Regions from separate parts of the Variovorax trehalosi genome, predicted to be linked through region 1. Evidence: predicted binding sites of a transcription regulator. Region 1 holds the regulator's gene; the other holds the start of a gene.

Region 1 (4,769 bases):
GAGCGCGCCCCGGGGCGCAGGCTGGCTCATTGAATGACCTGCGCCTTCGGCTGCGGTATTCGCCTTGGGGCGGCCCGGCGGCTCATGAGCTCACCGGCGAACCTGCAAGGCGCCGGGATTCACGATGTTGGTGGGATTGCCCTTGATGAAGCTCACGACGTTGTCGAAAGCCTGGCCGAAGTAGCTCTCGTAGCTGTCCTGCTCCACATAGCCGATGTGCGGCGTGCAGATGCAGTTCTCGAGGCGCAGCAGCGCGTGGCCCTGCAGCGGCGGTTCGCTCTCGAACACGTCGATGGCCGCGAGGCCCGGGCGTCCGCGATTGAGCGCGGCGAGCAGCGCGTCGGCCTCGACCAGTTCGGCGCGGGAGGTGTTCACGAAGAGCGCCGTCGGCTTCATGCGCGACAGGTCTTCGAGCGTGACGAGGCCGTTGGTCTCCTCGTTGAGCCGCAGGTGCACCGACAGCACATCGGCCGCGGCAAAGAACTCGTGGCGGTTCTGCGCGACCTGGAAGCCATCGGAGCGCGCCTTGGCGCAGCTTGCCTCGCGGCCCCAGATCACCACCTGCATGCCGAAGGCCTGTCCGTAACGCGCGACCAGCTGGCCGATGCGGCCATAGCCCCAGATGCAGAGCGTCTTGCCCTTGAGCACCGAGCCGAGTCCGAAATTGGGCGGCATCGAGGCCGACTTGAGGCCCGATTGCTGCCACGCTCCGTGCTTGAGGTTGCTGATGTACTGCGGAAGCCGGCGCATGGCCGCCATGATGAGCGCCCAAGTGAGTTCGGCAGGCGCTTGAGGAGAGCCAGTGCCCTCGGCCACCGCCACACCGCGCTCGGTACAGGCATTGACATCGATATGGCCACCGACCCGCCCGGTCTGCGAAATGAGCTTGAGCTTGGGCAGTTTTTCGATCAGCTGCCGCGAGATCTGGGAGCGCTCGCGGATCAGCACGATCACGTCGGCGTCCTTGAGGCGAACCGACAGTTGCCCGATGCCCTTGACCGTGTTGGTGTAGACCTTGGCCGCGTACGCGTCCAGCTTGGCGGCGCAGCGCAGCTTGCGCACGGCGTCCTGGTAATCGTCGAGGATCACAATGTTCATGGCGTGCCATTGTGCCTCGCAGCATTGGGATGTCGCGCCGGTGAACGTTTGGATACCCACCCCGGAAGCGCTTCTGGAGCGGTTCGCCGGGGAAATGCCTCAGTGCAGGTGGGCGGAGCGGGGAGCCGAGCCCAGGGTCTCCGCCGCCTCGAGCGCTGCCAGCCGGTCGAGCTCTGCGCAGACATCGGCCATGCGGCCCGAGATCACCATGCGGCTGCGGTCCTTGCTTTTCCCGTCGATCACGCGAACCACGCGGAGCGGGCGTGCTGGGGCGGCGGCAGTTGCCGTCGGTGCAGGCGAGCCTGCGGTGCGTGTGGTGCAGGCGGGGCGCACCGCCACGTAGCGCAGTCCGGCGGTGGTGTCGCCGCTGTCCCGATGACGGGTGCGGCGGGCAGGCATCAGGCGGCTTGCAAGCGATTGCAGCGGCATCCAGAAATCAGCGATGGCGAGGAGGGCGATTCCCATGTGAACTCCAAAAAAGTCTGAGGTTGAACACAGGCAGGATTTCTTGAATCGGCCGCGACAGGGTGATGGCGACTTCGCGCCATACGCCCGCCACCTGTTGCGGCCGGATGGGGTGCTGCTGCAAGCAGGCCGCGAGGCCTACATCAGCATGGTGTTGCGGATGAGGCCGACCGCGAGGCCTTCGATTTCGAAAGGCTCGCCGGGCTGGACGATGATGGTCGGGTAGTCGGGGTTCTCGGCGTGCAGCTCGATCACCTGCTTGTTGCGCTTCAGGCGCTTGACGGTGACTTCGTCACCCAGGCGCGCGACCACGATCTGGCCGTTGCGCGCTTCCTTGGTGGCCTGCACGGCGAGCAGGTCGCCGTCCATGATGCCGGCGTCGCGCATCGACATACCGCGCACCTTGAGCAGGTAGTCGGGTTGGCGCTGGAAGAGCGTGTTCTCGACGTAGTAGGTCTGGTCGACATGCTCTTGCGCCAGGATGGGCGAGCCTGCCGCGACACGACCGATGAGCGGCAGCGCCAGCTGCGCCATGCCGGGCAGCGAAAGCGAGAACTGGCCGCCTTCGCGATGGCGTGTTTCGTTGAGTGAGCGCAGTGCATCGCCCTTGAGCCGGATGCCGCGCGAGGTGCCGCTGACGAGTTCGATGACGCCCTTGCGCGCCAACGCCTGCAGGTGCTCTTCGGCGGCGTTGGCCGACTTGAACCCCAGCTCGTTGGCGATTTCGGCGCGCGTGGGTGGGGCACCAGTGCGCGCGATGGCGCTCTGGATCAAGTCGAGGATCTGCTGCTGGCGGGCGGTAAGCTTCACGGCGAACTGCATATGTGGTTCCTTGCGGCACTGGCTAGATATCCAGTACCTGTATTTTTAACCAGTTTTTGAAAGTTGACAAGTCATGGCCCATTCCCCGTTGCCTGAAGTGCGTCGCGTGGTGGTTCTGGGCACCGGCGGAACCATCGCCGGAAAGGCCTCCAGCAGCGGCGACAACATCGGCTACACCGCCGGGCAAGTGGACGTGGCGGACCTGCTGGGCGGCATCGAGGCGCCCGAGGGCATCGCGTTGCTGGCGGAGCAGGTGGCGCAGGTCGACAGCAAGGACATGGCGTTCGACATCTGGCAGAAACTCGCACAGCGTTGCGTGCATTGGCTGGCGCAGCCCGATGTGGCGGGCGTGGTGATCACCCACGGCACCGACACGCTCGAGGAGACGGCTTTCTTCCTTCACTCGGTGCTGGCGCCGGCGAAACCCGTGGTGCTGACCTGCGCGATGCGCCCGGCCACGGCGCTTTCGCCGGATGGCCCGCAGAACGTGCGGGATGCCATCGCGGTTGCGACCACGGTGGGCGCGCAGGGCGTGATGGCGGTGTGTGCCGGCATGGTCCACAGCGGGGTGGATGTGCAGAAGGTGCATACCTATCGGCTCGATGCCTTCGCGTCCGGCGATGCAGGGCCGATCGGCTATGTGGAAGAAGGCGCGGTGCGGCGCGTGAGGGAGTGGCCGGCTGCACCGTCAAACCAGTCGTCGAAGGCGCTGAACACGTCAGGGCCTTGGCCGAGGGTCGAGATCGTCATGAGCCATGCCGGCGCGAGCGGTGCGATCGTCGATGCGCTCGTCCGGGAGGGTGCGGAGGAACCTGTCCGCGGACTGGTCCTGGCCACCACCGGCAATGGCACCGTGCACTATGCGCTGGAAGCGGCCGCGCTCAAGGCGCAGGACGCCGGCATTGCGGTGCTGCGCGCGACGCGCTGCAGCAGCGGCCGCATCCTGCCGAGGGCCGACGACCGGCTGCGTGACGCAGGCGCGCTCACGCCCGTGAAGGCGCGCATTGCGCTGATGCTGGAACTGCTGGGGAAATAGCCGCCCTGCGAAAGGGCGGCTGGGATCAGCTGCTCAGTGCCGCCAGGGCACGTTGCGTGATTTCGTCGACCGTGCCGACGCCCTTGATGGCGCGGTACTTCGGCGCGGCGGCCGGATCGGCCTTGGCCCAGGCCGAGTAGTAGTCGACCAGCGGACGCGTCTGCTGGCTGTACACGTCGAGCCGCTTGCCGACGGTTTCTTCCTTGTCGTCTTCGCGCTGGATCAGGTCTTCGCCGGTCACGTCGTCCTTGCCTTCGATCTTGGGCGGGTTGAACTTGACGTGGTAGGTGCGGCCCGATGCCGGGTGCGAGCGGCGGCCGCTCATGCGTTCGATGATGTCGCTGAAGGGCACGTCGATCTCGAGCACGTAGTCGAGCTTGACGCCCGCGGCCTTCATGGCATCGGCCTGCGGAATGGTGCGCGGGAAACCGTCGAACAGAAAACCTTCGGCGCAGTCGGGCTGGGCGATGCGTTCTTTCACGAGGTTGATGATCAGGTCGTCGCTCACCAGTGCGCCCGCGTCCATGACGGCCTTGGCCTGCAGTCCGAGCGGGGTGCCTGCCTTGACGGCGGCGCGCAGCATGTCGCCGGTCGAGATTTGGGGGATGCCGTATTTCTGGCAGATGAAGGCCGCTTGCGTGCCTTTGCCCGCCCCGGGCGCGCCCAGCAAAATTAGTCTCATGGTGTCCTCGGACGGTTCTTAGATTTTGTGTCACGCCAAGCGTCGGCCCGAGGGCTGGGCAAGGCGGATTTCACGTCGAGGATAGCATGCGCCCCCGTAGGGAATTCCCTCCGTGGCGCACGTCTTAGGACGCTGGCCCGGCGGCAAAGACGGCACGCACGCGCGCCAGATCCTCAGGGGTGTCGATGCCCGGGCCGGGCGCGACATGGCTGACATGCACCGCGATGCGATGCCCATGCCACAGCGCGCGCAATTGCTCGAGTGCTTCGGTGGCTTCGACGGGCGCCGGCGGCAGCGACGGAAATTTCCGCACGAAGCCGGCGCGGTAGCCGTAGATGCCGATGTGGCGGAGCGGCGCGGGCGAGGGCAGCACGGAGGGGGGCGCGCCACCGGCAGAACCGTCGCGCCACCAGGGAATCGGCGCGCGGCTGAAGTACAGCGCGTTGCCCTGGGCGTCGAGCACCGCCTTCACCACGTTCGGGTTCATGAAATCGCTCACCGAGTCGATCTCGTGGGCCGCGGTGCTCATCGCCGCTTCGGGATGCAGGGCCAGCGCGGCGGCCACGGCATCGATCAGCTCGGGATCGATGAGAGGTTCGTCGCCCTGCACGTTGACGACGATCTCGTCGCCGTCGAGGCCCAGTTGCTCGCAGGCTTCGGCCAGCC
Region 2 (4,769 bases), on a different contig from region 1:
GCGCCACAGGCCGGTTCGACCGCTGCCGTGGGCAACGACAGCGAAGGCATCTACGTCTCGCTGCTCGATCTCACCCTCATCGGGGCCGACGGCGCGATTGCCAGCAAGGATCACATCGGCACGCTGTGGGGATCGATCAAGGTCGCGGGCCTGGACTGGTCCTTCAATCCGGACACGGCCTACTACTTCATCGATGCCTCGCCCGTGACGGGTTCGGGCACCTTCACCTCCAAGAAGACGATGCGCGGGACCTATGCCTACGGCAAGCGTGAACCCTCGGCGTTCGGCCCCCTGAACTATGCGACGGAGAACGCGCTGGCGGTTTCGCAGGACAGTGTGGTCGGAAAGTGGGCCAACCCGGACAGCAACTTCGGCGTCGGCCTGTCGATCGAGGTCGATGCCACAGGGGCGTTCACGGGTAAGACGGCCGGAGTGCAAATTGGCAACTGCAGCATCTCGGGCATCCTCGCGCAGGCGGAACCCGGCACGTCCAAGAACATGTACGGCTTCAAGCTGAGCGCAGTCGATGGCAGCACCGATGGCAAGGATGCCTGCAAGCTCAAGACGGACCGGCCTTACCTGGGGCCGGCGGCCATCGTCCTGGTGCCCGCGGGATCCTTCGACAGCAATGGCTATTTCCGAAGCGTCTTCTTCTTGGTCAGGACGACCAACGGTGCCACCCTGTCGGCCGGTTTGCGCAAGCAGCCGTAGAGCTGAAACCGCAGGACTGCGGTTCAGCCCGGGATTTTCTCGAGGCAATAACCCAGTCCGCGAACCGTCGCGATGCGCACCGGGCCCTTCTCGATCTTCTTGCGCAGGCGGTGGATGTAGACCTCGATCGCGTTCAGGCTCACCTCTTCGCCCCATTCGCAGAGGCGGTCGACGAGCTGGTCCTTGCTCACAAGCCGGCCGGCGCGCTGCAGCAGCACCTCGAGCAGGCCGAGTTCGCGCGCCGAGAGCTCGATCATCTTGCCGTCGATGGTCGCCACGCGGCCGGCCTGGTCGTAGACCAGCGGGCCGTGGCGGATCGCGTTGCTGGTGGCGCCCATGCCGCGGCGGGTGAGGGCGCGCACGCGCGCTTCGAGCTCCTGCAGGCTGAAGGGCTTGGCCATGTAGTCGTCGGCGCCGTGGTCCAGGCCCTTGACGCGTTCTTCCACGCTGTCGGCGGCGGTGAGCACCAGCACGGGCAGCTGCGAGCCGCGGGCGCGCAGGCGCTTCAGGATCTCGATGCCGTGCAGGCTGGGCAGGCCCAGGTCGAGGATCAGCAGGTCGAACTCGCTGTGGGTCATGAGCGCGGTGTCGGCCTGCGAGCCGTTCGCCACGTGGTCGACCGCCGCGCCCGAGGTGCGCAGGCTGCGCAGCAGGGCATCGGCAAGCACCTGGTCGTCTTCGGCAATCAGAATCCGCATGAGCCACCTCCGGCCGGTTCGGGCGCCATGCCGGCGCCGTTCGCATTTGTCTCTGTGAGGGAGTCTACGCGGCTGTATAGGCTTCCAGACCGATGGTTACCACGGTGGCGATCTCGTCGCCGACGCTGCTGCGGAACTCGCGCTCGGCCTGCGTCACCGCGCTGCGGAAGGCGTCGAGCCAGGCGAGGCCGTCGGCCGTGAAGAGCACGCGGCGCGCGCGCGCATCGAGCGGGTCGGGCCCGCGCGTGACCAGCCCCCAGGCCTCGCACTGGTCCACCAGCGAACCCATCGCCTGCTTGGTCATGCCGGCGCGGTCGGCCAGCTCGGTGAGGCGCGAGCCTTCGCGCGCGAGATGCCGGGTGATGTGGATGTGCGCGGCGCTCACCTGGGCGCGCGCGGCGAGGTTCGAGAGGGCCAGCGGCACATCGACGTCGTGCGCCATCAGCGCCAGCACGCGCTCGTCGAAGCGGCGCATCGCATGGCCCAGCAGGCGACCCAGGTGGGTTTGCCGCCAGGCGTCGGGATCGGTCGGGAAAGCAGCTTCGGCCATGGCGCCGAATGGTAAAGCAAACTGACCAAAAAATGGGTTTACGGAAACCCACGAACCCCTACACTACTGTTCAAGCATCCAGCCTGTAATTAAAAGCAGATGGATCGAAACCAGACACAAACCGTTGATTTTCAAGGAGATTTCCACATGGACGCAGTCGTCAAGGGCGCAAGCATCTCGGTCGCCAACAGTGAAAAGGCCAAGGCCCTCCAGGCCGCGCTGGCCCAGATCGAAAAGCAGTTCGGCAAGGGCACGATCATGCGGCTCGGCGAAGGCGAGGCGCTCGAAGACATCCAGGTCGTCTCCACCGGTTCGCTCGGCCTGGACATCGCCCTGGGCGTCGGCGGTCTGCCGCGCGGCCGGGTGATCGAAATCTACGGCCCTGAATCCTCGGGCAAGACCACGCTCACGCTGCAGGTCATCGCCGCCATGCAGAAGCAGGCCGGTACCTGCGCCTTCGTCGACGCCGAGCATGCGCTCGACGTGCAGTACGCCCAGAAGCTTGGCGTGAACCTGTCCGACCTGCTGATCAGCCAGCCCGACACCGGTGAGCAAGCGCTCGAAATCGTCGACTCGCTGGTGCGCTCGGGCGCCGTGGATCTGATCGTCATCGACTCGGTCGCCGCGCTCACGCCCAAGGCCGAAATCGAAGGCGAAATGGGCGACTCGCTGCCCGGCCTGCAGGCTCGCCTGATGAGCCAGGCGCTGCGCAAGCTCACCGCCACGATCAAGAAGACCAACTGCATGGTCATCTTCATCAACCAGATCCGCATGAAGATCGGCGTGATGTTCGGCTCGCCCGAAACCACCACCGGCGGCAATGCGCTGAAGTTCTACGCCTCGGTGCGCCTGGACATCCGCCGCATCGGCACCATCAAGAAGGGCGACGAAGCCATCGGCAACGAAACCAAGGTGAAGGTGGTGAAGAACAAGGTTTCGCCCCCGTTCAAGACGGCGGAGTTCGACATCCTGTTCGGCGAAGGCATCAGCCGCGAAGGCGAGGTCATCGACATGGGCGTCACCGCCAAGATCGTCGACAAGTCGGGCGCCTGGTACGCCTACAACGGCGAGAAGATTGGCCAGGGCCGCGACAACGCCCGCGAATTCCTGCGCGAGAACCCCGAGCTGTCGCGCGAGATCGAGAACAAGGTGCGCGAGTCGCTGGGCATTCCGCTGCTGGCCGCCGATGCAGGATCGGAGCCGGAAAAGGCCGAGAAGCCTGCCAAGGCGCCCAAGGCCGACAAGGCGGCTGAGTAAGTTCGACAGCGGCCCGTCGCGAATTTCGCGGGCCGCGCGAGCGACCCTCCACGAATGGCTTTCGGCGCCCCCTCCCTCAAAGGCCGCGCGCTGCGGCTCCTGAGCCAGCGCGAGCACTCGCGCGCGGAGCTGGAGCGCAAGCTGGCGAAGCACGAAGAAGAACCCGGCACGCTGGCGAAGGCGCTCGACGAACTGGCCGCCAAGGACTTCATCAGCGAGCCGCGCGTGGTGGCCTCGGTGCTGAACCAGCGCGCCGCCCGGTCGGGCGCGCTGCGGGTGCGGCAGGAGTTGCAGGCCAAGGGCATCGCGCCCGAGGCCATTGCCGAGGCGGTGGCTGGATTGCAGGACACCGAGGTCGAACGCGCCACGGCCCTGTGGCGCCGCCGCTTCGACGCGCCGCCGGCCGATACGAAGGAGCGGGCGAAGCAGATGCGATTCCTGATGGCGCGCGGTTTCTCGGGCGCCGTTGTGTCCAAGGTGCTCAGGAGCGATTTCGATGAATCAACAGACGAATGAAGAGCACGGCGTGCTGTCGCGCGTCGTCACGCAACGCGTGGCTTGCGATTGGCGCCGTGCCTACAAGGTGGCCGCCGATCCGGCGCGGCTGCCCGACTGGGCCAGCGGCCTCGCCAAGAGCGCGTTGCTGCCGCACGGCGATCACTGGATCGTGCGCACGCCCGAGAGCGGCGATGCCCGCATGCGCTTTGCACCGGCCAACGACTTCGGCGTGCTCGACCACTGGGTCGCGCCCGAAGGCGTGCCCGAGGTCTACCTGCCGTTCCGCGTGATCGGAGTGGCGCCGGACGCCTGCGAACTGCAGTTCACGCTGTTGCGCCAGCCGCACATGGACGATGCAGCCTTCGAGCGCGATGCCGCGTGGATCGCGCGCGACCTGCAGTCGCTGAAGCGATTGCTCGAAGTGGACTGAGCCGGCGGCTTCAGCCGGCTTCGGGCGTGTCGTCGAGCGCCGGCGTCTCGCCCTTGTGCGCCGCGATGTCGCGCACGTTCTTCTGCACCGCTACGGCGCCAAAGAGGCTCAGCAGGAAGGCCATGGCGTAGAAGCCTTTTTCGCTGGCCGCCAGCGTGGCGTTGAAGAGGCCGACCGAGAGCAGGGCGACCGACAGCAACAGCGAGATCCAGCACAGGCCGTAGTAGATGCCGGTCACGGTCATGCCCTCGATGCGGTCGCGCACGGTCTTTTGCAGCGACACGGCGGAAAACAGGCCGTACATGAGGATGGTGAAGTAGTAGCCCTTCTCGTTGAGCTGCATCGAGGCGTTCCACAGCCCGATCAGGTAGACGATGGCGCCGATGATCAGCGCGGCCCAGGATGCGGCGACGAATGCGCCGGTCGGTTTCTGAAACTTGACTGCTGCCATGGCGATCCTCTCCTCGTTGTGATGTGGCGCGATTATGGTGTTGGATGTCGATGGCATGATCAGCGGCGACCGGCCTCGTGCGAGGCGGCGTAAAAAAACCGGAGGAGCCTTCCATGTCAGAACCCGTCAGCCAACCATCTCTCGTTCGCACCGGCGCCAAGGCCGGACTCTCCT

Evidence for each region. The regulator LexA, encoded in region 1, represses DNA repair genes until DNA is damaged. The targets are predictions, from matches to a motif close to ACTGTATNNNNATACAGT.
Region 2: the regulator LexA is predicted to act here: its motif matches at 2,042-2,059, upstream of recA (recombinase RecA).

Annotation. Positions count from the first base shown of each region.
Region 1 covers NZ_JBPJZG010000001.1:1,211,638-1,216,406, forward strand. The annotation lists gene ACSFA7_RS05680 (MFS transporter) at 1-30, opposite strand, end outside; gene ACSFA7_RS05685 (D-2-hydroxyacid dehydrogenase family protein) at 91-1,098, opposite strand; gene ACSFA7_RS05690 (hypothetical protein) at 1,198-1,563, opposite strand; gene lexA (transcriptional repressor LexA) at 1,702-2,385, opposite strand; gene ACSFA7_RS05700 (asparaginase) at 2,459-3,421, shown strand; gene adk (adenylate kinase) at 3,447-4,103, opposite strand; gene kdsB (3-deoxy-manno-octulosonate cytidylyltransferase) at 4,228-4,769, opposite strand, start outside.
Region 2 covers NZ_JBPJZG010000002.1:533,970-538,738, reverse strand. The annotation lists gene ACSFA7_RS10515 (hypothetical protein) at 1-711, shown strand, start outside; gene ACSFA7_RS10510 (response regulator transcription factor) at 735-1,409, opposite strand; gene ACSFA7_RS10505 (MarR family winged helix-turn-helix transcriptional regulator) at 1,474-1,959, opposite strand; gene recA (recombinase RecA) at 2,107-3,216, shown strand; gene recX (recombination regulator RecX) at 3,271-3,732, shown strand; gene ACSFA7_RS10490 (SRPBCC family protein) at 3,713-4,144, shown strand; gene yiaA (inner membrane protein YiaA) at 4,155-4,595, opposite strand; gene ACSFA7_RS10480 (hypothetical protein) at 4,709-4,769, shown strand, end outside.